Linked DNA regions of Chelatococcus sp. HY11. The protein of the gene in region 1 interacts with the protein of each later gene in a pairwise test. Links are inferred from orthologs where the notes say so. Each region holds a gene or a part of one and is shown in the gene's direction. Other genes may lie near its edges.

Region 1 (15,325 bases):
GCTTCGCGCCCGGTCAGCCGCCGCGGAGCCCGCGGCTCCAGGCGTCGAAGCTGCCGCAATTCATTGTGCCGACGACGCCAACAACCGCGATCGCCAAGGCGGGCACCGCAGTCCTCGAACCTGGAACCGGCCGGCGGCTCACCATGCTGGATCCGCGCACCCGCGCCCAGGCCATCTTTGTGGACCCGCGCCTTGCCCTCGCGACACCTGTCGCTGTCGTCCGGGATGCCGCGCTGAATGCCTTCGCGATGGCGGTTCAAGGGCTCGAATCCCACATGCGCCAGCCGCTCGCCGACGCGTCGCTTCTGGAGGCCGTGCGCCTGCTGCGTGACAATCTTCCACGTCTGGGCACGTCGGCGGACGGCGCGGACGTTCGCGGCGCACTGCTGCTTGCGGCCGTGCTGACCGGGCAGGGGACCGACCAGACGAGCTGTGGCCTCACCTCGGCGCTCGGCCATTGCATTGGCGCGCGCCATCACACCGCGAACGGAACGGTCAATGCGGTTCTGCTGCCGCATGTCATACGTTTCAACGGACCGGCGACAGGCGAACGCCTGGCGGCGGTTGCGGCAATGCTCGGTGGCGATGAAGCAGGGCAGATGGAGACAGCGGATGCGGCTGCGCGCGCCTGCGCCAGTTTTTTCGCGCGTCTCGGTTCGCCGTCGCGGCTCAGCGACATCGGTATCGAGGCGGCGGCGTTCGAGCCAATCCTCGCTGACGTCGAGGAAGATTGGTTCTTCCACCAGAACCCGCGTCGGGTCGAGTCACCGCAGCAGGTTCGCGACATTCTCCAAGCCGCGCTGTAGACTGTCGGAGGCCCAGATCGAAGGGGGAGGGCGGCCATCTATGATCAGTCAGCCGTCAAGTTCCTGAGCGTCGAAATGTCGTGGATGGCTGGGTCCTCATGCAGCGACGTCAGGGTGACGCCGTTAACCGTGACCGATGGATAAAGCTTGCGCACCAACGGGTCGTGGCCAGGGATGATCCGGTCGACTGCGCCCGCGATTTCGAGCATGCGGCCGTACGAGCGCAGTGTCGCGGCCGCGTCCACCGTCAGGGCGAAGGGCGCGCGCCGAAGAAAATTGGCATAGAGATGGCTGACGTCCGAGGCTAGCAGCACGGGGCCGCGCGGCGTCATGACCTTGACCGCCTGTAGCCCTTGGCTGTGGCCGGGGAGGCAATGGAGCGAAATGCCGGGGAGCGGCGCGGCATCACCGTCGTGGAAGTGGATACGTTCCGCGTAGACGTGCCGGACGAAGGTGACGACATCTTCCACGTCGAAGGGGAAGCGAAGCGCCGGCTCGCACATGCACCGTCCGGTGGCGAAGGCGGCCTCCGCATCCTGCACATGGAAGCGCGCTCTGACGAAACGATCGATGTTCCCCGCATGATCGTAGTGAAGATGCGTGAGGATGATGTCCTCAATGCTATCCGGATCGATGCCGACAAGCCGCAGCGCCTCCAAAGGGTCGATATCGAGCGGCCGCCCTCGCTCCCCTGCGGCGCGGGCGCCAAAGCCGGTATCGACAAGGACAGTGCGCGCCGCGTTGCGCAAGATCCAGAGGCTGAAGTCGAGCGGCATCGGCCCATCATGCATGTCGCGGCGCAGGAAGTTCTCGTGTACGCGCCGGTCGGGCGCCCTCGCATAGCAGAGCTGGTAGATCTCGTAGGTTGCGTCGTCAGAGATGTCCGTTGTCGGCAGACTGTCCGGCACTGTCCCCTCCCAGATAGGCGTGTTGAACCTTGTTGCTCGCCAGCAAGTCGCTGCTCTTGCCTTCGAGTACCACCGCACCGGTTTCGAGCACATAGGCCTGATCGGAGATCTTCAGGGCCAGCTTTGCATTCTGCTCGACGATGACGACGGTGATGCCTTCGCTATTGATCGTCCGGACAAGACGCGCGACCTCGTGGATCAGTTTTGGCGCGAGGCCGAGCGTCGGCTCATCCAGCATGAGCAGGCGCGGATGGCTCATCAGCGCCCGCGCGATGGCAACCATCTGCTGCTCACCGCCCGAGAGGCTGGCCGCGACCTGATTGCCGCGCTCGGCGACACGCGGGAAGACGGCATGCAGAAAGTCGAGCCGGCTGCGAAACCGTGCGCGATCCCGGACGCGATAGGCCCCCATGCGGATATTCTCATAGACAGTCAGTTCCGGAAACAGCCTGCGCCCCTCGGGGCAGAGCGCGATGCCGCGATCTAGGCGCTCATGGGGCTTGAGCGCGGTGATGTCCTCGCCTTCGAAACGGACAGCGCCGGCATTCGGCTTCACGACACCCGCGATCGCCTTCAGCAGCGTCGATTTGCCGGCCCCGTTGGCGCCGATGATGGAGACGACGTTTTTTTCGGGGATGTTCGCCGACACCTGGTGCAAGGCATGGACGCCGGCGTAGTCGACAGACAGGCGCTCGACCTCAAGCAAACTCATAGTCATCCCCCAGATAGGCGTCGATGACCGCTGGATCGGCCTTGATGGCGTCAGGTGAGCCGATCGCGATCGGCTTGCCCTGGTTGACGACGAGGATGCGGTCGCACACGCCCATGACGAGAGGCATGTCGTGCTCCACAAGCAGGATGCTGATGCCACGTTCATCGCGCAGCCGACGGATCAGCGCGCTGGCTGCTCGTTTTTCCGAGGGGTTCAGGCCTGCGGCCGGCTCGTCCATCAACAGAAGTTTCGGCGAGACCATCAGCGCCATGCCAATACCGAGCATTTTCTGCAAGCCGTAGGCAAGACCGCCGGCGGTCTGATCGAGCAGATTGCCCAGACCGACGAAGGTGGCGACGTCCTGCGGATGTGGCTCCGTGCGCCCTGTTCCAAACGACCGGAGATAGGCGAAGGGACCGTGGCTGGTCGAAAGGACCCGTGCGCGCCGCAGGTTCTCAGCCACCGTTTCCCCGGCGAAGAGGTGCACGGCCTGAAATGTCCTGGCGATGCCGAGGCGGGCTATCACGTCGCTTCTCCGACCCGATATTCCCCGGCCGGAAAACGTGGCCGTTCCGGCGCTCGGCTTGTAATGGCCGGCGATGACGTTGAACAGCGTGGTCTTGCCCGCTCCGTTGGGGCCGATGACGCCGAAGATCTCACCTTCGCTCACCGAGAAGGAGACATCGGAGACCGCCGTCAGGCCGCCGAAGCGACGCGTGAGGCCCTGAACCTCGAGCAGAGGGCTCATGCGGGCTTCCTTCGTGGGCGGTCGATCAGCGAAACGAGCCCCTGCTTGATAAAGATGAGGAAGACCATCAGGCAAAGCCCATAGATGAGAAGCTGATACTGCTTGGCCTCACGCAGCAGCTCCGGCAGCGGCACGACCACGATCGCGCCAAGCAGGGGGCCAAGGGCGACGCTCGTTCCGCCGATGACATTCATGACGACGAGATCGACGGAGAGCTGGAAACCGAAGGCCTGCGGCGACAGAAAGCCGATATAGAAGGCGTAGATGCCGCCGCTTATGCCAGCGATCGCCGCGCTGAACGTGAAGACCGCAATGCGCCAGGACAGCGCATCGGCGCCGATCGATCGGCTGAGCATTTCGTCTTCGTTCAGGGACTGCAGGATCGCGCCAATGTCGGAGCGCTCGATCGTCCGCACCATCCAGTAGGCGAGGACGGTGAAGAGCAGCGCGAAGACGTAGTATTGCGAGACAGCGGTGAGACGGTAGCCGGCCAGCGAGAACTTCGGAATGCCGTAGAGTCCGCTGTTCCCGCCGAACAGCGACGTCCATTCCTGGAAGACGAGATTGACGATCTGCCCGAAAGCATAGGTCAGAAGCACGAAATAGACGCCCTTGATGCGCAGAAAAACTGGACCGAGCACGAGCGCGGCGAGGGCCGCCAGCACGCCGCCGGAGAGGAGCGAGGCGAGCGGAGGCAGCCCGAGCCGCATGGTGAGGAGCGCGCTGGCATAGGCGCCGATGCCCATGAAGGCGGAATGGGCCATGGACAACTGGCCGATGCGCAGCATGAGGTTCATGCTGAGCGCGAGCGGCGCCATGATCGCGATCATGGTGGCTATGTGAAACACATAGCGGTTGTTTGCGACCCACGGGATCATGGCGAGAAGGACGATCGCGGCGAGAAGGATGAGACGCTTCATGGGGCGCCTCGTCCCAACAGGCCGGTCGGCCGCATCACCACGATGAGAAGAACGATCGTGAACGAGGCGATCAGCGCCGTCGTGGAGCTGAACAGCGTCGACAATACGGATTCGGACAAGCCGATGAGCAGCCCACCGAGGACGGCACCGGGAACGCTGCCGAGACCTCCGAGGATAACGACCACGAAAGCCTTGAGCATGGGCAATTCTCCCATATACGGGCCGATGGTGTAGATCGGTGCCATCAGCCCGCCCGCGAGCCCGGCGAGGGCGCAGGCGATGCCGAAGGCGGAGGCATAGATGAGGCCTGACTCAACCCCCATCAGGCTCGAGGTTTCGCGGTCCTGCGCGACCGCCTGCATGGCCAGGCCAAGCCGGGAGTGCTTCAGGAACAGATAGAAGGCCGCAAGAATGACGAGCGCGGCGATGGCAACCACCGTGCGGTCCCATGGCACAACCGCGTTGACCAACTGCCAGGTGCCCGAGAATGGCCGTTGAACGGATTGCTCGGACGGTCCGAAAAGAATGAGGGCGATCGACTGCAGGGTGATGCCGACGGCAAGTGACATGATCATGCCTGGCAATTCATTGCCCACGAGCGGCCGGAACAGCACCCGCTCGATGACGATGCCCAATGCGGCCGCGAGGAACCCGGCTATGACGACCGCGAGGAAGAAGTTCCAGCCGAGAGCGCCAAACAGGAACAGCACGACCACGGCGCCAGCCATGTAAAATTCGCCGTGGGCGAAGTTCACGATGCGCATGATCCCGAAGATGAGCGTAAATCCCAGTGCCATGATGATATAGATAAAGCCAGCCAGTAGACCGTTGACGATCATCTGCTCGATCATCGCGGTCCTGCTCCCCGGACATACAGGCTGTCAGCACGCCGATATGACATATCGTCGTTCCCCAGAAATCGAAGGCGAGACCGGCACACATCGGTCTTCTCGCCCGATGCGGCCCGGGGGGAGGGCGCCGAGCGCCTCCCCGCACGCTTCAAATTGTTGTCGCTATTTCGTCTTGCCGATCACGACTGGCTGGCCGTCACGAATGACGCCGATGTAGTTGACTGTCATGATCTGGTTGTCGACGCCGGAGATTGCCTTGCCGCCGAGGCTCAATTGATCGCCCTGCACGGATGGCGTGGGGAGAACGGACGCAAAGGCTGCCGCCACCTTGCCGGTGTCGCTCGGGTCGCCCGACTTCTGAATGGCCTTCAGGAGGACATTCGCGCCATCGTAGAAAGATACCAAGATTTCGTTCGGATCCTGGCCGACAGAGGCCTTGTAAGCGGCCGCGATGCGCCGGTACCCCTCGTTGGCCGGGTCGGCGTAGAGCATGTTGATGACGCCTTCGGCCGCCTTGGCACCCGCGCCCGCGACGATCTCCGCTGGCCCTGCGCCGCCGGTCTTGCTGAACAGCTTGTCATAACCGAGCTCACGCGCCTGGCGGATGATGAGGCCTGCGGTGGCGGGCGAGGTGCCGCCGAGCTCGATGATATCGGGCTTCATGGCGATGATCTTGGTCAGGAGCGGCTGGAAGTCCTTCTGGGCGCGCTCGAACAATTCATGGCCGAGAACCTCGAAGCCGTTCTCCTTGAACAGCTTCTCGCTGAGCTGCGTCTGATCCCAGCCCGTCTCGTCGTTGGGATTGACGACGACGACGCGCTTCTCCTTCACATTGTCCTTCATCCAGGCAATGAAGGAGGGCACGTAGTCGGCTGGCGTGCTGTACATGCGGAACATGTATTTCGTCGTGGGCTCGATCGCCTTGGCGGTATAGGCGGCTGTCACCGCGACCACCTCGTCGTCCTCGACGTTCTGTTTCAGCGCCATCGTGGCCGCCGAACTCAGGATGATCATGTATTTGACGCCGTCCTGATTGACCAGGCGGTTATAGGCGGCGACCGCTTCTGCGGCCTTGTACTGGTCGTCGTAGGCCACGACCTCGACCTTGTACGTCTTGCCGCCGACCGCCAGCCCGCCCTTGGCATTGATGTCCGCCGCCAGGATCTTCGGCGCTTCAGCGGCCGCGATTCCCCACGGAGCGCCGGCGCCGGTCAAGGGGGCGATCACGCCGATCTTGATCGTGTCGGCCGCCATGGCCGTCAGCGCACTCAGGCTCAGCGCCAGGCCGGCCGTCGCGGACGTGAGATAGTGCTTGATTGTCATGGTTGCTCCTCCCCATACGCTCGTTCCGAGACGTTATAAATCATATAGATCATTTTCCAGGCCGGGCGTCAACGGAAGCTGCCGATGCTTCGCGGGCTTGTGCCATCCATATTGCCTTCGACGCGCAATCCGGGCATTGCGATGTTCGGCTGGCGCGCGCTCAGCGCTCGCCGGCGGTCGGTGAGGCAGAGGTGATCCATGGGTGAAGTGCGGCTTGAGAGCGAATCTTTGTTCGCGGCGCTCGATACGAGCGGCGGCGTCATCTGGCGGCTTGTGGCGAAAACCGCACGCGGCGAGGTTCCGCTTCTGCGTCCGCCTGCCGAAGACACACCACGCCTGCCGCGCCGGTCCGGGTGCTATCCGCTGCTGCCCTTCGGCAACCGGATCGCGGGCAACGGTTTCACCTTCGAGGGCGAGGACTACACATTCGCCCCGAACACGGATTGGGATCCGCTCGTCCTGCATGGCGACGGCTGGCTTAACGCATGGAGCGTCGCCGAGGCAACGGCGACACACGCCGTGTTACGCAGCACGAGCCGGGCAGGGGGCGCCTTCCAGTACGACGCGGAGCAGGCCTTCTCCATTGAGGGATCTGCTCTGACTGTGACGATGACGATCATCAATCGTGGCGCGCGCGCCATGCCTTTCGGCTTCGGCTGGCACCCGTATTTGCCGGCCCATCCGGATACGACGATCAAGACGACGGCGTCGGACTACTGGGAGGAGGGGGAGTTCTCGCTTCCCGCACGGCGCGCGCCCCTGCCCGTGGATCTTGATTTCACGAACCCGCGCGGCGTGCCCGGACGGCGGATCAACAACGGTTTCGAGGGCTGGGATGGACGGGCGGAGATCACCGCGCCCAGCACAGGTGTGACGACGCTCATCACGGCGACGGAAGAACTGCGGCGTTCCTTCATCTTTGTGCCGGATCCGCTGGAACCGCCGGTCCATCCGGTCCCGTTCTTCGCCTTCGAGCCCATGAGCCATACCGCCAACGCCCATAATCTTCGGGGAGATGGTGGCCTGAAGCGGCTCGCTCCGGACGAGAGCCTGACAGGGTCGATGACAATCGCGTGGCGCGCGGCGTCCTGACCGGCCGCTCCTGCCTGCTTGAACAGATGAGGCCGAAGGCCAATCTTGGGGAGACTGGAGCAGGAGCACGGGACGATGGGCCAGGCTCGTCATCGCTATTTTATCTTCGAGACTGCCGCCGGCTTTTGCGGCATCGCGTGGAACGACAGCGGAGTGACACGCTTTCACTTGCCGGCACAATCGGCCGCCGCGACGGAACGTGGTCTTCTCAGGCGTTCAGCCGACGCCTTGCCCGGCGAGCCTCCGCCTATGGTGGTCGCGGCAATCGCCGCCGCACGACGATACTTCAGGGGCGAGTCCGTCGATTTTTCAGATGTGAACCTCGACCTCGGCGAGCAGGACCCGCTGTTCACCGCGATCTATGCGGCCACGCGCGCGCTGCGCTGGGGCGAGACGACCACCTACGGCGCAATCGCCAAGTCTCTAGGCACGGGGCCTGAAACGGCGCGCGACGTTGGCCAGGCCATGGCGAAGAACCCGGTGCCGCTGATCATTCCCTGCCATCGGGTTTTGGCGGCGGGCGGAAAGGTCGGTGGTTTCTCAGCCCCGGGAGGCGCCGATTCCAAGATCCGGATGCTAGCGCTTGAAGGGCATGACCTTGCACCGCCGCCGCCCGCGCAAGCGACTTTCGGCTTCTAGCGCGAACATCAGCCACAGCAGGTTCTTCGCATAACATACTAGTTATAATTGATTATTTCCATTTCGATGAAGGTCGCGGATCCTCCAGGACGGTATGGACTAAAGTCAGGCTCTCAATTTCCTTCTTAAGTTCCATAATTCAGCTTATGCGAAATCAGTATCCCGGCGTAAGTGTATTTTTTTCGCCTCTCTGCCCATGGATGCGAGGTGAAAGCCGAAGAACGGTTCCGGGGTCAAAGATGAGGAATTGCAGCGTGTTGTGACCGCCCGTTAGCGTTCACGCCACTCGCGTCGCGTGTTGTCCCGCTGGTGGATGGCGTCGGGCGCCATCCACGATCCTTCAAATGTCCGTCCTTTGGCACCGCCCGCGGTCTTGTTATGTGGGCGGCCGGCTCCCGGCCGTGGGACTATCCGGCGGGCTTCTTGAAGATATCCGCGAAGCGCTGGCGGAGTATGTTTTTCTGAACCTTGCCCATGGTGTTGCGTGGCAGTTCGTCCACGATGAAGATGTGTTTCGGCTGCTTGAACTTAGCCAGGCGATCCGCGAGTGCCGCGCCGATCGCGCTGGGATCGGCGGGGTTTTTCGGATCAGCGACGACGGTGGCGACCACGCCCTCGCCGAAATCCGGATGCGGCAGGCCGATGACGGCGCTTTCCACCACCCCCGGCAGATCGTCGATCGCCTCCTCGATTTCCTTCGGATAGACGTTGAAGCCGCCGGAGATGATCAGGTCCTTGGCGCGCCCAACGATATGGACATAGCCGGCCGTATCGACCTTGCCGAGATCGCCCGTGATGAAGAAGCCGTCAGCGCGAAACTCCTCTTTCGTTTTCTCAGGATTTCGCCAGTAACCCTTGAAAACATTGGGTCCCCTCACCTCGATCACGCCAATGGCGTCGGAGGCGACGGCCTGGCGCGTGTCGGCGTCCACCACGCGCAGCTCGACCCCCGGCAAGGGGTAACCCACCGTGCCGGCGATACGGTCACCCTCATAGGGGTTCGACGTGTTCATGTTGGTCTCAGTCATGCCGTAGCGCTCGAGAATGGCGTGGCCGGTGCGCTCGCGCCAGTCGCGGTGCGTCTCGGCCAGGAGCGGCGCCGAGCCGGAGACGAACAGCCGGATGTGGGCGGTCGCCTCGCGTGTCAGTCCGTCATGCTGCAGAAGCCGGGTGTAGAACGTCGGCACCCCCATCATGCTGGTCGCTTCCGGCAGGAGCGCCATAACCTTGTCCGCATCGAACTTGGGCAGGAAGAGCATCGAGGCGCCTGCTGCCAGGATGGTGTTGGTGGCGACGAACAGGCCGTGGGTGTGGAAGATCGGCAGCGCGTGCAGCAGCACGTCCTTGTCGGTGAAACGCCAGTAGTCGACCAGTGTCAGCGCGTTCGACAGGAGATTGTCGTGGCTCAGCATGGCACCCTTGGAACGCCCCGTCGTGCCAGAGGTGTACAGGATGGCGGCGAGGTCATCGGGGCCGCGCGGCACATCGACGAAGGCTGCGGCGGCGGCCTCCGACAGCGCGGCAGCCTTCTCGACGAGACTGCCTCTGCCCTCACCGTCCAGCGTCTCGACCGCCGCGATGCCGTGCCGGCCGGCGAGTTCCTTGATGCCGTCATATTTGGCCGGATCGCACACGACGAGGCGCGGCTCGGCGTCACCAAGAAAATAGTCGAGTTCGGCCAGGGTGTAGGCGGTGTTGAGGGGCAGGAAGATGGCTCCCGCCCGCACCGTCGCGAGATAGAGCACGATGGCTTCGGCGCTCTTCTCCACCTGCACCGCCACCCGATCGCCGGGCTGAACCCCAAGGCTGGCGAGCGTCGCGGCCAATCGCGCGCTCTCCTTCGCGAGATCACCATAGGTGATCGTCCGTCCGCCGCTCACCGCGATGAACGACTTGTCGGACGCCGGCGCTTTGGCCATCAGTCCGGAGAACAGGTGCGAGGTCATAGGCGTAAGCTCCGATCGCTTTTATTGTTTTGACAGCCTCAGTCCGTCACCATGGCGAGCGCCCGTTGCGGCTTGTCGGCCTTGAGGAGCTTGCGAATGGCGGGCGCGGCGATGATGTCGCCGGCGCGCGCATAGGCTTCGTGGTTGGCTTCGATATCGTCAAGGGCATAAAGGTAGTTCACCATCAGTCCGTGGGACTGTTTCAGCCCCTTGGGCGAGGGATCGCCAAGGAAGTCGAGTTTTTCCAGCCGTGCGCCGTTTCCGAGGTGAAAGCGCGCGACCGGGTCGACAGGTGTGCCCCGTGCGCTCTTGGCCTTCAGGAAATAATGGGCGGCGACCTGCAGCATCACTTTGCGCAGGGCGGGCAACTTGTCCTTGTCCTCATGCCAGCCGGGTTCGTCGAGGGCGGCGAGCACCGCCTTGTCCCCCTCGTCGAGCACGTCGGAAACCTCTGCCTGGCGTTCGCGGTTCAGCCAGCCGGCGAAGCCCGGAACCGGTGAGAGGGTCACGAACGTCTTGAGATTGGGAAGATCGCGCTTCAGGTCCTGAACCACCTGCTTGATCAGGAAATGCCCGAAGGAGATGGCGGCAAGGCCCTTCTGGGTGTTGGAGATGGAATAGAACACCGCCGTCGTCGCCTCCTCGGCGCGGATCGGCTGACGCTTCTGGGCAAGAAGCGGCGCGATCGCCCCCGGGATCTCACGCGTCAACGCGACTTCGACGAAGATCAGCGGCTCATCGCCGAGCTGAGGGTGGAAGAAGGCAAAGCAGCGCCTGTCCGCCGGCTCGAGGCGTCCGCGCAGGTCATCCCAGTCGCTGATCGCGTGCACGGCTTCATAGCGGATGATCTTCTCGAGGATATGCGCCGGCGAACTCCACTCGATCGGCCGCAGCACCAGGAAGCCGCGGTTGAACCACGACGAGAAGAGATGCCGGAAATCGCTGTCGACGGATCTGAGCGCCGGCTCGTCCCGCAGATGCTCGAGAATGTCCTCGCGCATCCTGACGAGGGCCGCCGTGCCGCCGGGCGCCAGGTTGAGCCGGCGGATGAGTTCCTGCCGCCGGGCCTCCGCCGCGTTGTGGAGGCCATGAATGGTATCGTCGTCCGGATTGGCTCGGAAGGCTTCCAGCGCCCGGTCGAGTTTGGCGCGATCGGCGCCGAAACGCTCGGCCAGGACGCGCAGAAAACCAAGCCGCACCTCCGGTGACGCGGCGGCATAGCTCTCGAGCAAGGTTTGGGCCAGCGCCACACCCGATGCCTCGCCGCGCTCCGAAAGCAGCTGCTCCGCGAGTGCGCTCGGATCGGCCGTCAGTGCCGGATCCGGCGGAAGGCCAAGGAATGTGCGGCCCCGGTTGGTCAGCGTTTGCAACAGGTCGTTGAAGAACGACGTCGGCATGATGGCTCCTCGGCAGACAATCGATGTTCCGGGACCGCTTTCCCCAGGTGCCGCCAATTCTGGACGATGAAGAAGCGGATGTCAGCGAAAACAACGGGTGAACGGCCGAGTTCCCGCTTGCGGGGCCGGAAATGTCGCGGCATGCGCAGAGTGTGACGCGTGTAACGCGTTGAGCCGGCGAGAGATATCGCGATCGGCCGGACTACCAGCGGCTTCAGGTCGCATTTGCTCCTTCGCGGATTGGTCAGGCTTGCCCTCTTACTTTAGAATGATAGTAGAAGATTCAGTGCGGGATCCAAACTTAGGCGGGATCCAGGGGAGGTTACGGTTCATCATGTCTCAGTCGCGCCACGGGGAAGGCCGTTCCGCGGTCAAGCCGAAGGATCTGAGTGGCGCGCAGCGCGATGAGATGTTGACGATCATCGCCCGTTTCGAGGGCGTCGAGGGCGCAGCTCTACCCATCCTCCACGCGGTCCAGTCCGCGTTCGGATACATTCCCCAGGCGGCGGTGCCCATCCTGGCGGACAAGCTCAACCGCTCACGCGCCGAAATCCACGGCGTGGTCACGTTTTACCATGATTTCCGCAGCCAGCCGGCGGGACGACACGTTGTGAAGCTGTGCCGCGCGGAGGCGTGTCAATCGATGGGCGGCAACCATGTCGAAAGCCTGGTGGAAGCCGGGCTCGGCATTACTATGGGGGAAACGACCGCTGATGGCCGGGTGACCCTTGAGCCGGTCTATTGCCTCGGCCTTTGCGCTGTCGCTCCGGCCGCCATGGTCGACGGGCGGGTCGTCGGTCGCCTCGACGCGGCAAAGGCTCGCGCCCTGGTCGCCGAGGTGGAGGCATGACGGTGCGGATATTCGTTCCTGGCGATTCGGGTGCGCTGGCGGTCGGCGCGGATGAGGTGGCCGCAGCGATCGCCGCCGAGGCCGGCAAGCAGGGCCTTGCCATCACGCTCGTCCGCAACGGCTCGCGCGGCCTCTACTGGCTGGAGCCGCTCATCGAGGTGGAAACGCCGGCCGGCCGGGTCGCTTTCGGGCCAGTGGCGCCGGCGGACGTTCCGGGGCTGGTAGCGGGTCTGGCGAGCGCGCCGGCCGATCCCTTCCCTCAGGGGGAGGGGCCCGCGCGCAACGGAGGGGGTGGGGCTGGGCCCTCTCCCGAAGAACCCCACCCGTCTCCGAGCTCCGCGCGGATCCACTCTCCCCTGGAGGGGAGGGATCGGGCGGCCGCGCCTTTCACCGCGCATCCCCTATACCTTGGCCTGACCGAGGACATTCCCTTTCTCAAGCGCCAGACACGCTTCACCTTCGCGCGTTGCGGCGTGGTCGATCCGCTATCTCTGGAGGACTACAGAGCGGCAGGCGGTCTGAAAGGACTTGCGGCTGCCTTGGCGCTGACGCCGGAAGCAATCGTCGACCACGTGACGCAATCGGGCCTGCGTGGGCGCGGCGGCGCGGGCTTTCCCACGGGCATCAAGTGGAAGACCGTGCTCGCAGCGGACGGCCCGCGCAAATTCGTCGTCACCAACGCCGATGAGGGCGACAGCGGCACCTTCGCCGACCGCATGCTGATGGAGGGCGACCCCTTCGTGCTCATCGAGGGCATGATCATCGCCGGGTTCGCGGTGGGTGCCAGCCACGGCTATATCTACAGCCGCTCGGAATATCCCCATGCCAACGACGTGATGGCGAAGGCCTTGGCCATCGCCGAGAGTGCTGGCCTTCTCGGCGATGACATTCTCGGCTCCGGGCGCGCCTTCACCGTCGAGCTCAGGATCGGTGCCGGCGCCTATGTCTGCGGCGAGGAAACGGCGCTCCTCGAATCGATCGAGGGCCGGCGCGGGCAGGTGCGGGCCAAGCCGCCACTACCCGCCATCAAGGGGCTCTTCGGCGCGCCGACCGTCATCAACAACCTGCTCACGCTCGCCTCGGTACCGTTCATCCTGGCGGAAGGCGCGGCTGCCTACGCGGCTGTGGGCTTCGGCCGCTCGCGCGGGACCATGGCGGCCCAGCTCGCGGGCAATGTCCGGCACGGCGGGCTGTTCGAAACCGGTTTCGGCGTGAGCCTCGGCGAATTGGTCGAGGACATCGGGGGCGGCACGGCCACGGGCCGGCCCATCAAGGCCGCGCAGGTCGGCGGGCCGCTCGGCGCCTATTTCCCCCCTGCCCTGTTCGACACGCCCTTCGACTATGAGGCCTTCGCCGCGCGCGACGGGCTGATCGGCCATGGCGGCATCGTCGTCTTCGACGACACCGTGGAGATGGCGCGGCAGGCGCGCTTCGCGATGGAATTCTGTGCCATCGAGAGCTGCGGCAAGTGCACCCCCTGCCGCATCGGCTCGACCCGTGGCGTCGAGGTGGTGGATCTCATCATCGCCGGGCGCGATGTCGAGGCGAATGCGACGCTCCTCGCCGATCTCTGCGAGACCATGAAATTCGGCTCGCTCTGCGCGCTCGGAGGCTTCACGCCCTACCCCGTGATGAGCGCGCTGACCCATTTCCCGCAAGATTTCGGCATTTTTCCGCCTGGTGGCAGGATGGAGGCGGCGGAATGAGCGGCGCAATGTCATGGCCGGGCTTGTCCCGGCCATCCCGACTTGAAGGTCACAACGCTTCTCCGATCGAGATGGCCGGGACAAGCCCGGCCATGACGGCAGAGCATAAGATATCCGTGGAGCAACGGCCATGACCCTCGTCCCCGAAACCGACTACGGCACGCCCGCCGCGCGTTCGGAGGCCACGGTCAGTCTCACCATCGATGGACGCAGCGTCGAGGTTCCGGTCGGCACTTCGATCATGCGCGCGGCGATGGAGATGGGGACGCAGATCCCGAAGCTCTGCGCGACCGACATGGTCGATGCCTTTGGCTCCTGCCGCATGTGCCTCGTTGAGGTCGATGGGATGCGCGGAACGCCGGCCTCCTGCACCACGCCGGTGGCATCCGGCATGGTTGTGCGCACCCAGACCGAGCGCTTGGCGCAGATCCGCAAGGGGGTGATGGAGCTCTATATCTCCGACCACCCGCTCGATTGCCTGACCTGCGCGGCCAATGGCGATTGCGAGTTGCAGGACATGGCCGGGGCGGTGGGCCTGCGCGAGGTTCGCTACGGCTACGAGGGCGAGAACCATGTGATCGCGAGCCGCGCCGGCGCGGTCAACGACCGCTTCCTGCCCAAGGATGAGTCCAACCCCTATTTCACCTACGATCCCTCGAAATGCATCGTCTGCTCGCGCTGTGTGCGGGCTTGTGAGGAGGTGCAGGGCACCTTCGCCCTGACGATCGAGGGGCGCGGCTTTGACAGCCGGGTGTCACCCGGCATGCATGAGAGCTTCCTCGGTTCCGAATGCGTGTCCTGCGGCGCCTGCGTGCAGGCCTGCCCGACGGCGACCTTGACCGAGAAGTCCGTCATAGCGATCGGCCAGCCCGAGCATTCGGTGGTGACGACTTGCGCCTATTGCGGCGTCGGCTGCACCTTCAAGGCCGAGATGCGCGGCGAGGAAGTGGTGCGCATGGTGCCCTGGAAAGACGGCAAGGCCAATCGCGGCCATTCCTGCGTCAAGGGACGCTTTGCCTGGGGCTACACCACGCACCGCGACCGCATCCTCAACCCGATGATCCGCGAAAAGATCACCGATCCCTGGCGCGAGGTGAGCTGGGATGAGGCATTGACGCATGTGGCAAGCGAATTCCGCCGCATCCAGACGACTTACGGCCGGGCCTCGGTCGGCGGGATCACCTCCTCTCGCTGCACCAATGAGGAGACCTATCTCGTCCAGAAGCTGGTGCGCGCCGGCTTCGGCAATAACAATGTCGACACCTGCGCCCGGGTTTGCCATTCGCCTACCGGCTACGGCCTGAAGACGGCCTTCGGCACATCGGCCGGCACCCAGGATTTCGATTCCGTCGAGCACAGCGACATCGTCATGGTGATCGGCGCCAATCCGACCGATGGCCATCCGGTTTTCGGCTCTCGGCTCAAGA
Region 2 (15,511 bases), on another replicon or contig:
TCGTCGCCCGTTTCAGCGGAGGCACGGGCGTGACGGCGCTGTTCGGCCGTTCGGGCTCGGGTAAGACCTCGCTCATCAACATCATTGGCGGCCTGCTGCGGCCGGACCGGGGACGCGTGGTGATCGACGGCGTCACGCTCGTCGACACCGATCGCGGCATCTTCGTGCCGAAGCATCGCCGGCGCCTGGGCTATGTCTTCCAGGAGGCGCGCCTCTTTCCGCATATGAGCGTGCGCCGCAACCTTCTCTATGGACGCGGCTTCGTGCCGGCCAGCGAGCGCATCGCCATGGAGCCGATCGTCGACATGCTCGGCATCGACCACCTGCTCGACAGGCGGCCGGCCGGCCTCTCCGGCGGCGAGAAGCAGCGCGTCGCCATCGGGCGGGCGCTTCTCGCCAGTCCACGGCTTCTCCTGATGGATGAGCCGCTGGCTGCCCTCGACGAGAGCCGGAAGGGCGAGATCCTACCTTATATCGAGCGCCTGCGTGACGACATGCGCCTGCCGATCGTCTATGTCAGCCATTCCGTCGCCGAGGTGGCGCGGCTCGCCACCACGCTGGTCGTTTTCAATGCCGGCGAGGTAGCGGCGGCGGGGCCGGCGGCCGATGTCATGCAGCGCCTCGACCTGTCTCCTCTCACGGGGCCGGAAGGCGCGGGAGCGGTGGTCGATGGAAAGGTCGCCGCCCAGGACACGGCCTATGGCCTGACGATTGTCGCGACCCCTGCCGGCGACCTCTTCATACCGGCCGTCGCCAAGGCGGTCGGTGCCCCCGTCCGCCTTCATATCCGGGCGCGCGACGTCATGCTCGCGACGAAGGCCCCCGAGGCGCTCAGCGCGCTCAATGTCATTGAAGGTGTTATCGCCGAAATCGGCGCGGCGACAGGCGCGGCGGTGGATATCCGGCTCGATTGCCGTGGCGTGCCGCTTCTGGCGCGGTTGACGCGGCGGTCCCTGGAGGGGCTGGCTCTGACACCCGGCAAGACGGTCTTCGCCGTCGTCAAGGCCGTTTCGTTTCTCCCCGAGGAGCGCGGAGAGGAGGGGCGCAGGGGTGACGGACATTCGGCAGCGGACGCGGCCGACTGAGCCTTGTGCCGTTACCCCGTCGCCACAGCCTCGGCCAGGGCATCGAGATCGTCCGCGACGGCGGTATGGGCGGCGCGTTCGAGCCGGCGATAGCGCGCGACGATATCCTGGCCGAGCGGTGTCAGCACCGCGCCGCCGCCCCGCGATCCGCCATGCTGTGTCGCCACCAGTGGCGCGCGGAAGGCATGGTTGAGGCTGTCGATGAGGAGCCAGGCGCGGCGATAGGACATCTCCATGGCGCGGCCGGCGGCCGAGATGGAGCCGGTCTCGTTGATGAGCTCCATCAGCCTGATCTTGCCGGGGCCGAGCGCGCCCTGCTGGCCGAGATCAACGCGTATCGTGAGCCGGCCAGCCGGTCCCTCCGGGTTATGCGTGAGGCGCGTGACGCCCCGGGCGGGCGAGGCAGCCGCAGAATGAGGCGCTGCCGCAGTCTTTGAGTTCGCCATGGCCGCGATGTCCGTTGTCGACTAAAGGAGCGAATTGTGCTGTCGCTTCGGTTCGCTGTAAAGCAATCCACAACGCTCCGCCATCGATGCCAGGTGATTGTCTGTCAAGGTCTTGAAATGGCCACGCGCCCGGCCTTTGGCTATGGGGAGATAGCGGAGACCATGACCGGCCTTTGGGCCTGGCCTCATATCCTCCGGAATGACGACCGTGACACAAGGGAACTGCGGGAGCCCGATGGTATCCATCAATCAGCGTATCGCCGACGAGCTGGGCGTTCAGGAAAAGCAGGTCACAGCCGCCGTGGATCTCTTGGACGGAGGAGCGACGGTTCCGTTCGTCGCCCGCTATCGCAAGGAGGCCACCGGCGCCCTGGACGACGCGCAGCTGCGCACGCTCGATGAACGGCTTCGCTATCTCCGCGATCTCGAGGAGCGCCGCGCCGCGGTCCTCGCCAGCATCACCGAGCAGGGCAAGCTCGACGCGGCGTTGGAAGCGGCGATCAAGGCGGCCGATACCAAGGCGCGGCTTGAGGACATCTACCTGCCGTTCAAGCCGAAGCGCCGCACCAAGGCGCAGATCGCCCGCGAGGCGGGGCTGGGGCCGCTCGCCGAAGCCCTTCTCACCAAGCCCGCGCTCGATCCGTCCACGCAGGCGGCCGCCTTCGTGAATGCCGACAAGGGAGTTGCCGACATCCAGGCAGCGCTTGACGGCGCCCGCGCCATCCTGGTCGAACGTTTCTCGGAGGATGCCGACCTCATCGGCCATCTGCGCGAGGAAGTCTGGACCCGCGGCAAGGTGACCTCCAAGGTCCGCGACGGCAAGGAGACGGCCGGCGCCAAGTTCTCGGACTATTTCGATTTCAGCGAGCCCCTGGTGAAGCTGCCGTCGCACCGCATTCTCGCGCTCTACCGCGGCGAGAAGGAGGAGTTTCTCGACATCCGCATCGAACCGGAGCCCGAGGCACCGCCCGCGGTCAAAGGAGGAACGCCGCAGCCCGGCACTTACGAGCGGCGCATCGCGCATCGCTTCGGCATCATCGACCAGGGCCGGCCGGGCGACAGATGGCTGGCAGAGACTGTGCGCTGGGCGTGGCGCACCAAGATCCTCGTCCATATCAGCGTGGACCTGCGCGGCCGGCTGTGGCAGGCCGCCGAGGACGAGGCGGTGAAGGTCTTCGCCGGCAACCTGCGTGACCTCCTGCTGGCGGCGCCGGCCGGCACCCGCGCCACCATGGGCCTTGATCCCGGCTTCCGCTCCGGCGTGAAGGTGGCCGTGGTGGACGCGACCTCGCGCGTCGTGGCAACAGCGACCATCTATCCGCATGAGCCGCAGCGGCGCTGGGACGAGGCGATCGCGACGCTGGCGGCGCTGGCGGCGCGCCACAAGGTCGAGCTCGTGGCGATCGGCAATGGCACGGCGTCACGCGAGACCGACAAGCTCGCGGCCGAGCTCATCCAGCGCTATCCCGACCTCAAGCTCACCAAGATCATGGTGTCCGAAGCCGGCGCCTCGGTCTATTCCGCCTCGGCCTATGCCTCGCAGGAACTGCCGGATCTCGACGTCTCCTTGCGTGGCGCGGTCTCCATCGCGCGCCGCCTGCAGGACCCGCTGGCGGAGCTCGTGAAGATCGATCCGAAATCGATCGGTGTCGGGCAGTATCAACATGACCTCGCCGAATCGAAACTCTCACGCTCGCTCGATGCCGTCGTCGAGGATTGCGTGAATGCGGTCGGCGTCGACGTGAACACGGCGTCCGCGCCACTGCTTGCCCGCGTCTCGGGCGTGGGGGAGGGGCTTGCCCAGAACATCGTGCTGCACCGCGATGAGAATGGCCCCTTCCGCAAGCGCAGCGATCTCAAGAAGGTGGCGCGGCTCGGGCCCAAGGCCTTCGAGCAGGCGGCCGGCTTCCTGCGTATCCCGAAGGGCGATGATCCGCTCGATGCCTCCAGTGTTCATCCGGAAGCCTATCCGGTGGTGCGCCGCATCCTGGAGGCGACCAAAAGCGATATCCGCGGCCTCATCGGCAACGCGACGGTGCTGCGTGGGATCCAGCCCGCGCGCTTCACGGACGAGACCTTCGGCCTGCCGACCGTGACCGATATCCTCAAGGAACTGGAGAAGCCTGGTCGTGACCCGCGCCCGGCCTTCAAGACCGCGACCTTCCGCGAGGGCGTGGAGAAATTGAGCGATCTCGAGCCCGGCATGGTGCTCGAGGGCGTCGTCACCAATGTCGCGGCCTTCGGTGCCTTCGTCGATATCGGCGTGCACCAGGACGGGCTCGTCCACATCTCGGCGATGGCCTCGACCTTCGTGAAGGATCCGCGCGCTGTGGCGAAGCCCGGTGATATCGTGCGCGTCAAGGTTCTGGAGGTCGACCAGGCGCGCAAGCGCATCGCATTGACCATGCGCCTCGATGACGACGTTGCGCGGGAACCCCGGCGTGGTGGCGCGGAACGGCAGGCACCGCGATCGGCCACGCCCCAGGCCGCACGCCCGCCGCAGCGTCCGCAGCCTGCCCAGAAGGAAACAGGTGGGGCGATGGCCGAGGCCCTGCGTCGCGCTGGCCTGAAGGGCGGCAACGAACCGCGCCGCTGACGGTACAGGCTCTGATGACGGAAGGGTGTCATTCCGGGCGGGCTGCGCAGCAGCCCGGGAAGAGAAGCCATCATCGTGATCCGCTCCTAAGGATCCCTTCCCGTCGCCGCGCGACGCCGGGGATGACACGGAGGGATCGTCGCTAGTTCTCTTTCGTCAGGGTGGGAGGCCCTCACGCCAGCCGATAGATCCGTTCGGCATTGGTGGCGAGCAGCTTCTCCTGCTCGGCGGGTGTGCTGCCCCGGAGGAGGACGTGGGTTGCCGCCACCCAGCGGGTCAGGCTGCCAGTCAGCGTGCAGACCGGCCAGTCGCTGCCCCAGACCAACCGGTCCCAGCCAAAAGTCGAGATCACATGCTCGGCCGCCGGGCGCAGGTCCTGCAGCGTCCAGTGAACGGGGGCGGCGTAGGAGATCAGCCCGGAGAACTTGCAGGCGACATTCGGCAGGCGCGCGAGGGTGGCGAGGTCCGTCTTCCAGGCATCGAGCGGGCCAGCGCCTGGCTTGCCGCAATGGTCGAGGATGAATTGCACCTCGGGGCATTGAGCAGCGAGAGCCGTCGCCAGAGGCAGCTCATGGCCGAGGACGCAGAGATCGAAAGTCAGGCCAAGAGATGACAGTCGGCGCAGGTTTTCGACGAGCAGCGGGCTATCATAGATCTGGGGCTTGCCCTGGAAAACATGCCTGACACCCCTGACGCCAGGAAGAGCGGCTAGCCTCTCAACCTGTTTGGGAAAATCAGGCAGGTCCGGACGACAGCCGGCGATGGCACCGATGATGGGATGACCGAGACCCGTCACATGGACTGCTTCCGCCTCGACCAGACCCGGCGACACATCCACTTCCATATGCAACGCGGCGGTTATCCCCAGCGGCTTAGCTTCTTCCCGGTAAGCCTCGAGATCGAACGTGCGTTGCAGCGACGGCTCGCTCGCAATCCAGGGATACGTGAAGCGCTCGGGTTCGATGAGATGCAGATGCGTATCGACGATTCGTTGTGGCTCAGCGGCGAGGGTTTCGTCCGCTGCTTCGTGCGCTTGCCCGGCCGTGCCTGTCTCCCTGAAATCGTCACGCATCACCACCCCCCGGTGCAGAGGGTGGACGTTCTGATTCTGCGAAAACGTCCACCTCTTCTCCCCGTCGAGGATAAAATGTCCCCATCGGAGTGCACAAGGGCGTGACGAAGATTGTCACATATGCGGATCTGCCATGATCCGCATGCATGAGCTTACTGCCGCATGCGGGTGAGTTCCCACAGCGCCGCCAGTTTCTCAGGCGTGAGTGTTTCGCCGCTTTCCGTTCGGACCCAAGCAATATCCTTGTTGCCGGGCTTCTGAGTCATCGCGAATGCGACGGCGTCGTCGAGAGTCTCGAAGTCGATGGCGTCTCGCTCGCTGGCCTCGCGGTTGGCCGACCAATATTGCAGACGCGCAGGTTTGTTGAGTTCGGCATGCATGCAAGCCTCCTTCCCTGGTTGGTTATCGGGATGGAACGATTGTCGGGCGGATCTGTTCCCGGAAAAGCCCTTTACGGTCGGAACAACCGCCGGGGATCGCGGGTTTTGCAGGGGCAGACAAGCTCAAGCCTCCGAACCACGTCCAACCCTGTGCAAAGGCGAAGATGAAAAAATCCGCAAAGAAGTCGGACAAAGAGACCGCGAAAAAGAATGGTAGGGGCGCGCAGGTTGACGACAACGGCTCGCCTGCGGCTGAAGCCCCGCCGGCCGTAGGCGTTCACGGCGCGGAAGTCCTCCCCGCAGTGATCGTCGAAACCTACAACGCGGAACTCAAGGATGATGAGGGGTTCGTCGGCGACAGAGCCGCCAAGGGGGCCTTCACGGAGATTCTCGACAACCTGCGCAAGACCCTTCGGGAATATGGAGATGATCCGCTCGGCGACGAGGAAACGGACGCCATCAAACGCAGCAAGCTGGAAGCGATCCTGGTCAAGGGCGAGCCGGCGGCGGCCGGATTGGTGATGAGCGCCATCGAGGACTACGCGCAGGAATTGACGGCCGTGATCCGCAGGTTCCGGCGGCAGAAATCCTGGTCGAGCGTTGAACGCATCGTCTTTGGCGGAGGCTTCCGTGACACCCGTGTGGGCGAGCTCGCCATCGGCCGGGCGTCCGTCCTTCTGAAGGAGGAGGGGCAGGGCGTGGAACTCGCGTTGATCCGTAATCACCCCGACGAAGCGGGACTGATCGGAGCGGTGCATCTGGCTCCATCCTGGATGTTCGCCGGCCATGACAGCATCCTGGCGATCGATATCGGGGGGACCAACATCCGTGCGGGCATCGTCCATCTCAAGCAGAAAAAGGCCCCGGATCTCGGCAAGGCCTATGTCTGGGAGACCGAGATCTGGCGCCATCGGGATGAAAAGCCGACTCGCGAAGCGGCCATAAAGAGGCTTGTCGGGATGCTGGAAGGCCTGATCGAAAAAGCAGTCAAGGCTGAGCTTGCTCTCGCCCCCTTCATCGGCGTCGGCTGCCCGGGAGAGATCGCCAGCGACGGCTGCATCACGAAGGGCGCGCAGAATCTGCCTGGAAACTGGGAAAGCAGCCGCTTCAACCTGGCGCGGGAGCTACAGCAAACAATCCCGGCCATCGGCGATCATGAAACGGCGGTGCTCATCCACAATGACGCGATTGTCCAGGGGCTGAGCGAGGTCCCCTTCATGGACGATGTGGAGAGATGGGGGATCCTGACCATAGGCACTGGTTTGGGGAATGGTGTTTTCGTCAATCGCCGCAAGGGTGACGGAAAAAACGCTTAGCCACGCTCAGCATTTTCTCCGGTGGTTAGGCGCGCGATAACGCAACTGCGATAAACGATGCGGCAGCGCAGCACTTGCTTCGCGAGGCCCAATGGAATAAGCCTCCCCCGCAGATGCGAACCGCTCTAAAGGCGCAAATTCTCCAAGCGGGACTTTAGCTTCGTGGAGAGATTGGCCTCATGAGGGCCGCATCGTTCACATTGAGTCGTTTTTCGCCCCGCGCGTTGCGGACCATGCCTGCGAGTTCCGGATGCAAAGCCTCCTGGCCGACTATCTGCCGCTCGTGATTTTCATCGGCGTATCGCTCGTCATCGGGCTTGCGCTCTTGATATCGCCCTTCATCGTGGCCTATTCGCGGCCGGATCCCGAAAAGCTGTCGGCCTACGAATGCGGCTTTAACGCTTTTGATGACGCGCGCATGAAATTCGATGTGCGCTTCTACCTCGTGGCGATCCTCTTCATTATCTTTGATCTTGAAGTGGCCTTCCTGTTCCCTTGGGCAGCGGTCTTCGGTGAGCTTGGCTGGGCTGGCTTCTGGTCGATGATGCTCTTCCTGGGCGTTCTCACGGTCGGCTTCATCTACGAGTGGAGAAAGGGAGCCCTGGAATGGGATTGATCACTGACGCCAAGGAACCGGGCATGGTACCCGCGGGTGGTGGTCTCATCCTGCCGCAGGGCGGGACCCAGCCGGCGCGTCACGACTCGTTCTTCACCGGCCTGAATGATGAACTCGCCGACAAGGGCTTTCTTGTCACGTCCACCGACGAACTCATCACCTGGGCGCGCACCGGCTCCCTGATGTGGATGACCTTCGGCCTCGCGTGCTGCGCTGTGGAAATGATGCAGGTGTCGATGCCGCGCTATGACGTCGAGCGCTTCGGCTTCGCCCCGCGTGCCTCGCCGCGCCAGTCGGACGTCATGATCGTCGCCGGCACCCTGACGAACAAGATGGCGCCCGCGCTCCGCAAGGTCTACGACCAGATGCCGGAGCCTCGCTACGTCATCTCCATGGGGTCATGCGCCAACGGCGGTGGCTACTACCACTATTCCTACTCGGTGGTGCGCGGCTGTGACCGTGTCGTGCCTGTCGACATTTATGTGCCGGGGTGCCCGCCGACGGCGGAAGCGCTCCTCTATGGCGTTCTCCTTCTTCAGAAGAAGATCCGCCGCACCGGCACCATTGAACGCTGATTGCGGGTGATCGCATGACGACGGATATCGAACCTAACGCCGCCCAGCCGGTCCCGTTGACTGAGCTCGAGACGCTCGGAGCTCATATCGTCGGGGCCCTGGGTGAAGGTATCGAGGCCGTGTTTGCCTTTGGCGAGCTCGCTGTTCTGGCGCCGGCAGCCGATGTCATACGGGTGCTGACGTTCCTGCGGGACGATCCGGCTTGCCGCTTCGTGAACTTCACTGATATCTGCGGCGTCGATTATCCGGCGCGGCCGAAGCGGTTCGATGTCGTCTATCACTTGCTGTCCCCGTCCTTTAACCGGCGTATCCGGGTGAAGGTGCAGGCCGACGAGGCGACCCGCGTGCCAAGCGCTGTCGGAGTGTTTCCCGCCGCGGACTGGTTCGAGCGCGAGGTCTACGACCTCTACGGCGTGATCTTCTCAGGCCATCCGGATCTCAGGCGCATCCTGACCGACTATGGCTTCGAAGGGCATCCCCTGCGGAAGGATTTCCCGCTGACCGGCTTCGTCGAGGTCCGCTACAACGACAGCGAAAAGCGCGTCGTCTACGAGCCCGTACGACTGAACCAGGAGTTCCGCAACTTCGACTTCCTGTCACCGTGGGAGGGGACCGAATACATCCTGCCCGGCGACGAAAAAGCGAAGGGGAACTGATCGCGATGGCTTCGGTAGCTTCATCGGCCATTCCCGGCGGCTGTCTTTGCGGCGCGGTCCGTTTCTCGGCCGTGCCCGCGAAGCAGGAGATGGACGTCTGCCATTGCGGCATGTGCCAGCGCTGGAGCGGCGGCGTCTTCATGGCTGTGCCCTGCGCGGAAATCACCTTCGCCGACGAGAGCGCGCTGGGCGTCTATCCGTCTTCCGAATGGGGCGAGCGCCTTTTCTGCAAGACCTGCGGTTCGAGCCTCGTCTGGCGCATGCGTGGCGAGCCGGGCGGGCATGCCGCCGTCTCTTTGCAGAGCTTCGACGACAAGTCGCCTTTCGTCTTCGCCGAAGAGATCTTCATCGACGAAAAGCCTGATCTCTATAGTTTTGAGGGCGACCGCTCTCGCAAGACTGGCGCGGAGATCATGGCCGAATTCGCCGCACAACAGGCGGGATCAGAATGAGCGAGCACGAGATCCGCAATTTCTCGATCAACTTCGGTCCGCAGCATCCGGCGGCCCATGGTGTGCTACGCCTGGTGCTGGAGCTCGACGGCGAGGTTGTCGAACGCGTCGATCCCCATATCGGGCTGCTGCATCGCGGCACCGAAAAGCTGATCGAGGCCAAGACCTATCTGCAGGCGGTACCCTATTTCGACCGGCTCGATTACGTCGCGCCGATGAACCAGGAACACGCCTTTGCGCTCGCTGTGGAGCGGCTGCTCGGCATCACCGTGCCGCGGCGCGGGCAACTCATCCGCGTGCTCTATTCAGAGATCGGCCGCCTTCTCTCGCATCTCCTCAATGTCACGACGCAGGCGATGGACTGCGGCGCGCTGACGCCTCCGCTGTGGGGCTTCGAGGAGCGCGAGAAGCTGATGGTCTTCTACGAGCGGGCCTCCGGCGCGCGCATGCATGCGGCCTATTTCCGGCCGGGCGGCGTGCATCAGGATCTTCCGCCCAAGCTCGTCGACGACATCTACGCTTTCTGCGATCCCTTCCTGAAGGTCTGTGACGACCTTGAGGACCTGCTCACCGAAAACCGCATCTTCAAGCAGCGCAACGTCGATATCGGCGTGGTCAGCCTCGATGAATGCTGGGCCTGGGGCTTTTCGGGCGTCATGGTGCGCGGTTCCGGCGCCGCCTGGGATCTGCGCAAGTCGCAACCCTATGAGTGCTACGAAGAACTCGATTTCGACATCCCCATCGGCAAGAACGGCGACTGCTACGACCGTTATTGCATCCGCATGGAAGAGATGCGGCAATCGACATATCTCATGAAGCAGTGCTGCGAGTTGTTGCGCTCGTCGGCGGGGCAGGGGCCGCATTCGGCCGTCGACAACAAGATCGTCCCGCCCAAGCGCGGCCAGATGAAGCGCTCGATGGAAGCGCTCATCCATCACTTCAAGCTTTATACCGAGGGCTACCACGTGCCGGCCGGTGACGTTTACGCCGCGGTCGAGGCGCCCAAGGGCGAATTCGGTGTCTATCTCGTGTCGGACGGCACCAACAAGCCCTACCGGTGCAAGATCAAGGCGCCGGGCTTCGCGCATCTTCAGGCCATGGACTTCATCTGCCGCGGGCACATGCTGGCGGACGTCTCGGCGATCCTGGGGTCGCTCGATATCGTGTTCGGGGAGGTTGACCGGTGATCATGAAGCTGAGGAGCTGCTGATATGGCCGTTCGCCGTCTTGCACCCCCCGATGTCCAGCCCTCGTCCTTCGCCTTCACGGCGGAGAACGCGGTTTGGGCAGGCGAGCAGATTGCCAAATATCCTGAAGGCCGGCAGGCTTCCGCCGTCATTTCGCTATTGTGGAAAGCGCAGGAGCAGTGCGGCGGATGGTTGCCGGAGGCTGCCATCCGGAATATCGCCGAGCTCCTCGGCATGGCCTATATCCGTGTTCTGGAGGTAGCGACCTTCTACACGATGTTCAACCTTGAGCCGGTCGGCAAATATTTCGTCCAGCTGTGCGGCACGACGCCGTGCATGGTTCGCGGCGCTGGCGCGCTGCGCGATGTCCTGCAGGCCCGCTTCGGTGATCAACATCACGTCTCTGCGGACAGCAATTTCTCCTGGCTCGAGGTGGAATGCCTCGGCGCCTGCTGCAACGCGCCGATGGTGCAGATCAACAACGACTACTATGAAGACCTGACGCCGGAGAGCCTGAACACGCTCCTCGACAATCTGGCTGCCGGCAAGCCGGTCAAGATAGGCCCGCAGAACAAGCGAACGTCGTCCGAGCCAGAAGCCGGGCTGACCAGCCTGACCGATCCATCCCTCTATGACGGCTCCGTCATCGGTTCGTGGAAGAAGCGCTTCGAGGAAGAAGAAGCCAAGGCCAAGGCCGCCGCCGAGGAAAAGGCGAAAGCCGAGGCCGCAGCTGCTGCGGCGGAAGCGGCCGAGGTCAAGGAACCGGCGAAATCCGCCGGCACGCGGCCCGAGCAGCAGGCCGCTGATAGCCCGGCCGAGCGCGTCGCCGCAGGCAAGGCGCCGCTGTCGGCCGCCGACAAGACCAAGGCGGCTCCCGCCAATCCTCCCGAGGAAAGTGAGCGGGCGAAGGATAAGGGCGCCGCGCCGGCGGATGCTGCCAAACCGTCCGATCCCGACGACAAGGCGAAGGGGTGAGCGGCCATGCTTCATGACAAGGACCGCATCTTCACGAATCTCTACGGGCTGCGGAGCCCGGGGCTGAAGGCCGCGCTGATGCGCGGCAACTGGGACGGCACGAAATTCCTGCTGGAGCAGGGCCGCGACTGGATCATCGACGAGATGAAGAAGTCGGGCCTGCGCGGTCGCGGCGGCGCCGGCTTCCCGACAGGCATGAAGTGGTCCTTCATGCCGAAGCAGTCAGACGGTCGCCCTCATTATCTTGTCGTCAACGCGGACGAGTCGGAGCCGGGCACCTGCAAGGATCGTGAGATCATGCGGCATGATCCGCATCTCCTGGTCGAGGGGTGCATGATCGCCTCCTTCGCCATGGGCGCGCACGCGGCCTATATCTACATCCGCGGCGAATACATCGCCGAGCGTGAGGCCTTGCAGCGGGCCGTTGACGAGGCCTATGAGGCCAAGCTCATCGGCAAGGACAACGTCCACGGCTATCCCTTTGACTTGTATGTGCACCATGGCGCCGGCGCCTATATCTGCGGCGAGGAAACGGCCCTCCTGGAAAGCCTCGAAGGCAAGAAGGGCATGCCCCGGCTGAAGCCGCCGTTCCCCGCCAATATGGGGCTCTACGGCTGCCCGACGACGGTCAACAACGTCGAGTCGATCGCGGTCGCCGGCACCATCCTGCGGCGCGGCGCGGCCTGGTTCGCGAGCTTCGGCCGGCCGAACAACGTGGGCACCAAGCTCTATGGCATCTCCGGCCACGTGAACACGCCCTGCGTCGTCGAGGAAGCGATGAGCATCCCCTTCAAGGAGCTCATCGAGAAGCACGGCGGCGGCATCCGTGGCGGCTGGGACAACCTGCTCGCCATTATCCCCGGCGGCGCATCCTGCCCTGTCATTCCGGCTGATCAGTGCATGGACCTGATCATGGACTTCGACGGCACGCGCGCCGTGAAGTCGAGCTTCGGCACGGCCGGCGTGCTCGTCATGGACAAGTCCACCGACATCGTCCGGGCGATTGCGCGCATCTCGTACTTCTTCAAGCACGAGAGCTGCGGCCAGTGCACGCCCTGCCGTGAAGGCACTGGCTGGATGTGGCGGGTGCTGAACCGCATGGCCGAAGGCCGCGCGCAAAAGCGTGAGATCGACGCGCTTCTCGATGTCACCACGCGGATCGAGGGCCACACCATTTGCGCTCTGGGCGACGCGGCCGCCTGGCCGGTCCAGGGCCTCATCCGGCATTTCCGTCCCGAGATCGAGCGGCGGATCGACCAATATGCGGCCAATCCGCATAGCGAGCCTGTCCTGCAGGCGGCGGAGTAAGACGAGATGGCGAAGATCATCGTCGACGGCAAGGAGATCGAAGTCCCGGCGGAGTACACGCTCCTCCAGGCCTGCGAGGAAGCGGGCGCCGAGATTCCGCGCTTCTGCTATCACGAGCGTCTGTCGATTGCCGGCAATTGCCGCATGTGCCTTGTCGAGGTGAAGGGTGGCCCGCCGAAGCCGGTCGCGTCCTGCGCCATGGGCGTGCGCGACCTCCGGCCCGGCCCCAATGGCGAGCCGCCTGTGGTGTTCACGCGCTCGCCGATGGTGAAGCGCGCGCGGGAAGGGGTGATGGAGTTCCTCCTCATCAATCACCCGCTCGACTGCCCGATCTGCGACCAGGGTGGCGAGTGCGACCTGCAGGACCAGGCGATGGCCTACGGCGTCGACACGAGCCGCTATGCCGAAAACAAGCGCGCCGTCGAGGACAAGTACATCGGCGCCCTCGTCAAGACCTCGATGAACCGCTGCATCCACTGCACGCGCTGCATCCGTTTCACCACGGAAGTCGCCGGCGTGCCGGATCTCGGCGCGATCGGTCGCGGCGAGGACATGGAGATCACCACCTATCTCGAACATGCCATGCGCTCCGAGCTGCAGGGTAATGTCATCGACCTCTGCCCGGTCGGCGCACTGACGTCGAAGCCTTACGCCTTCCAGGCGCGGCCCTGGGAGCTCTCGAAGACCGAGTCGATCGACGTCATGGACGGGCTCGGCTCGGCCATTCGCGTCGACGCGCGCGGACGTGAAGTGATGCGCATCCTGCCGCGTATCAACGATGACGTGAACGAGGAGTGGATCTCCGACAAGACCCGCTTCATCTGGGACGGCCTGCGCCGCCAGCGTCTCGACCGGCCTTATCTGCGTGAAAACGGCACGCTGCGTCCGGCATCGTGGAACGAGGCTTTCGCGGCCATCGCGGAGAAGGTCAAGGCGACGAAGCCCGAGCGGATCGGCGCGATCGTCGGCGATCTGGCATCCGTCGAGGACAGCTTCAGCTTGAAGCTGCTGATGGAGAAGCTGGGTTCCGTCAATATCGACGGACGCGGCGATGGCACCGTGCTTGATCCGAAGCTCGGGCGCGCCAGCTACCTGTTCAACGCAACCATCGCCGGCATCGATGATGCTGATGCCATCCTGATCGTCGGCTCCAACCCGCGCATCGAAGGGGCTGTGCTGAACGCACGGATCCGCAAGCGTTGGCGCAGCGGGCCGGTCGCCATCGGGCTGATCGGCGAAGCCGTCGACCTGACCTACCCTTATGACTATCTCGGTGCCGGTCCCGCGACCCTCGCCGACCTTTTGAAGGGCGACCACAGCTTCGCGAAGGTGCTCGCCGAGGCCGAGCGGCCGCTGATCATCCTGGGGCAGGGCGCCTTGACGCGCGAGGACGGTGCAGCCGTTCATGCGCTGGCCGCCAAGCTCGCGCTCGCGGTTGGCGCCGTGAAGGACGGCTGGAACGGCTTTTCGGTGCTGCATACGGCCGCGGCGCGCGTCGGTTCGCTCGAGCTCGGCCTGGTTCCGGGTGAGGGCGGGCTCGATGCCCGCGCGATGGCCGGTGCCGGCGCGCTGGACGTCTTGTTCCTTCTCGGAGCTGACGAGGCCGAAGTCGCTCCCGGCGCTTTCGTGGTCTATCAGGGCACACACGGTGACAATGGCGCCCACCGCGCCGATGTCATCCTGCCGGGCGCCGCCTATACGGAAAAATCCGGCACCTATGTCAACACCGAGGGGCGGGTGCAACTCGCCAATCGCGCTGCTTTCCCGCCCGGCGACGCGCGCGAGGATTGGGCGATCCTGCGGGCATTGTCAGACGTGCTCGGCCAGCGCCTGCCGTTCGACAGCCTGAGCCAGCTCCGCCAGACGCTTTATGCCGCCTATCCGGAGTTCGCGGGCATTGATGACGTGCTGGTTGGTAATCCAGCCGATCTGGAGGCGCTCGCCGCCGGCGCCGGAGCAACCAGCGACGGGGCTTTCGTGTCCGCGGTGAACGACTTCTACCTGACCAACCCGATCGCCCGTGCGTCGACGGTGATGGCCGAATGTTCGGCCCTTGCCCTCGGTGTCGTGCGGCAGGCCGCCGAGTAAGGGGCTCGATTGATGGACCTTTTCCTCACCATCGCGCTCATCGTCGGCAAGAGCCTGCTGCTGCTCGTCGCGCTCTTGATCTTCATTGCCTATATTCTCCTGGCCGACCGCAAGGTCTGGGCGGCGGTCCAACTGCGCCGCGGCCCGAACGTGGTCGGTCCGTTCGGCCTGTTCCAGTCCTTCGCCGACCTTCTGAAATTCGTCTTCAAGGAGCCGGTGGTTCCGGCGGGCTCCGACAAGGCGTTGTTCCTCCTCGCCCCGCTCCTGACCTGCGTGCTGTCGCTCGCGGGCTGGGCCGTCATCCCGGTGGCCGAGGGCTGGGCGATCGCCGACCTCAACCTCGGCGTGCTCTATGTGCTCGCCATCTCGTCGCTCGGCGTCTACGGCATCATCATCGGTGGCTGGGCCTCGAACTCCAAGTATCCCTTCCTGTCGGCGCTGCGTTCCGCGGCCCAGATGGTGAGCTACGAAGTCTCCATCGGCTTTGTCATCATCACCGTCCTGCTGTGCGTCGGCTCGCTCAACCTGACTGCCGTCGTGCAGGCGCAGGAGACGCGCGGCCTCGCGACGATGCTCGGCGTGCCGTGGCTTTCGTTCCTGAACTGGTACTGGCTGCCGCTTCTGCCGATGCTGGTGATCTTCTTCATCTCGGCGCTCGCGGAGACGAACCGTCCGCCTTTCGATCTCGCGGAAGCGGAATCGGAGCTCGTGGCCGGCTTCATGGTCGAATATTCCTCGACGCCGTATCTCCTGTTCATG

What was found.
Region 2: the proteins of KIO74_RS22425 (region 1) and nuoG interact in binary tests that used the Escherichia coli proteins (3 or more experiments, as listed by UniProt). The link is inferred for Chelatococcus sp. HY11 from one-to-one orthologs.

What each region holds. Positions count from the first base shown.
Region 1 is NZ_JAHBRX010000002.1:294,937-310,261, reverse strand. Bases 10,626-13,434 are described here. They hold KIO74_RS22425 (formate dehydrogenase subunit gamma), read left to right. Parts: upstream 10,626-11,676; coding sequence 11,677-12,192; downstream 12,193-13,434. Other genes in these bases: KIO74_RS22420 (formate dehydrogenase beta subunit), read left to right, coding at 12,189-13,434; KIO74_RS22430 (malonyl-CoA decarboxylase), read right to left, coding at 10,626-11,342. Outside these bases: KIO74_RS22480 (iron-containing alcohol dehydrogenase family protein), read left to right, coding at 1-806; KIO74_RS22475 (N-acyl homoserine lactonase family protein), read right to left, coding at 851-1,714; KIO74_RS22470 (ABC transporter ATP-binding protein), read right to left, coding at 1,680-2,420; KIO74_RS22465 (ABC transporter ATP-binding protein), read right to left, coding at 2,413-3,174; KIO74_RS22460 (branched-chain amino acid ABC transporter permease), read right to left, coding at 3,171-4,094; KIO74_RS22455 (branched-chain amino acid ABC transporter permease), read right to left, coding at 4,091-4,945; KIO74_RS22450 (ABC transporter substrate-binding protein), read right to left, coding at 5,108-6,268; KIO74_RS22445 (aldose 1-epimerase), read left to right, coding at 6,467-7,360; KIO74_RS22440 (methylated-DNA--[protein]-cysteine S-methyltransferase), read left to right, coding at 7,436-7,999; KIO74_RS22435 (malonate--CoA ligase), read right to left, coding at 8,407-9,945; more of KIO74_RS22430, read right to left, coding at 9,984-10,625; more of KIO74_RS22420, read left to right, coding at 13,435-13,898; fdhF (formate dehydrogenase subunit alpha), read left to right, coding at 14,029-15,325. UniProt on the Escherichia coli protein: NDH-1 shuttles electrons from NADH, via FMN and iron-sulfur (Fe-S) centers, to quinones in the respiratory chain. The immediate electron acceptor for the enzyme in this species is believed to be ubiquinone.
Region 2 is NZ_JAHBRX010000001.1:1,208,019-1,223,529, reverse strand. The notes cover bases 12,217-15,211. They hold nuoG (NADH-quinone oxidoreductase subunit NuoG), read left to right. Parts: upstream 12,217-12,670; coding sequence 12,671-14,752; downstream 14,753-15,211. Other genes in these bases: nuoH (NADH-quinone oxidoreductase subunit NuoH), read left to right, coding at 14,765-15,211; nuoF (NADH-quinone oxidoreductase subunit NuoF), read left to right, coding at 12,217-12,664. Outside these bases: modC (molybdenum ABC transporter ATP-binding protein), read left to right, coding at 1-1,085; KIO74_RS05745 (winged helix-turn-helix domain-containing protein), read right to left, coding at 1,097-1,531; KIO74_RS05740 (Tex family protein), read left to right, coding at 1,767-4,127; KIO74_RS05735 (amidohydrolase family protein), read right to left, coding at 4,300-5,199; KIO74_RS05730 (hypothetical protein), read right to left, coding at 5,352-5,579; KIO74_RS05725 (ROK family protein), read left to right, coding at 5,744-6,895; KIO74_RS05720 (NADH-quinone oxidoreductase subunit A), read left to right, coding at 7,146-7,511; KIO74_RS05715 (NuoB/complex I 20 kDa subunit family protein), read left to right, coding at 7,535-8,086; KIO74_RS05710 (NADH-quinone oxidoreductase subunit C), read left to right, coding at 8,101-8,742; KIO74_RS05705 (GFA family protein), read left to right, coding at 8,748-9,194; KIO74_RS05700 (NADH-quinone oxidoreductase subunit D), read left to right, coding at 9,191-10,381; more of nuoF, read left to right, coding at 11,363-12,216; more of nuoH, read left to right, coding at 15,212-15,511. UniProt on the Escherichia coli protein: NDH-1 shuttles electrons from NADH, via FMN and iron-sulfur (Fe-S) centers, to quinones in the respiratory chain. The immediate electron acceptor for the enzyme in this species is believed to be ubiquinone.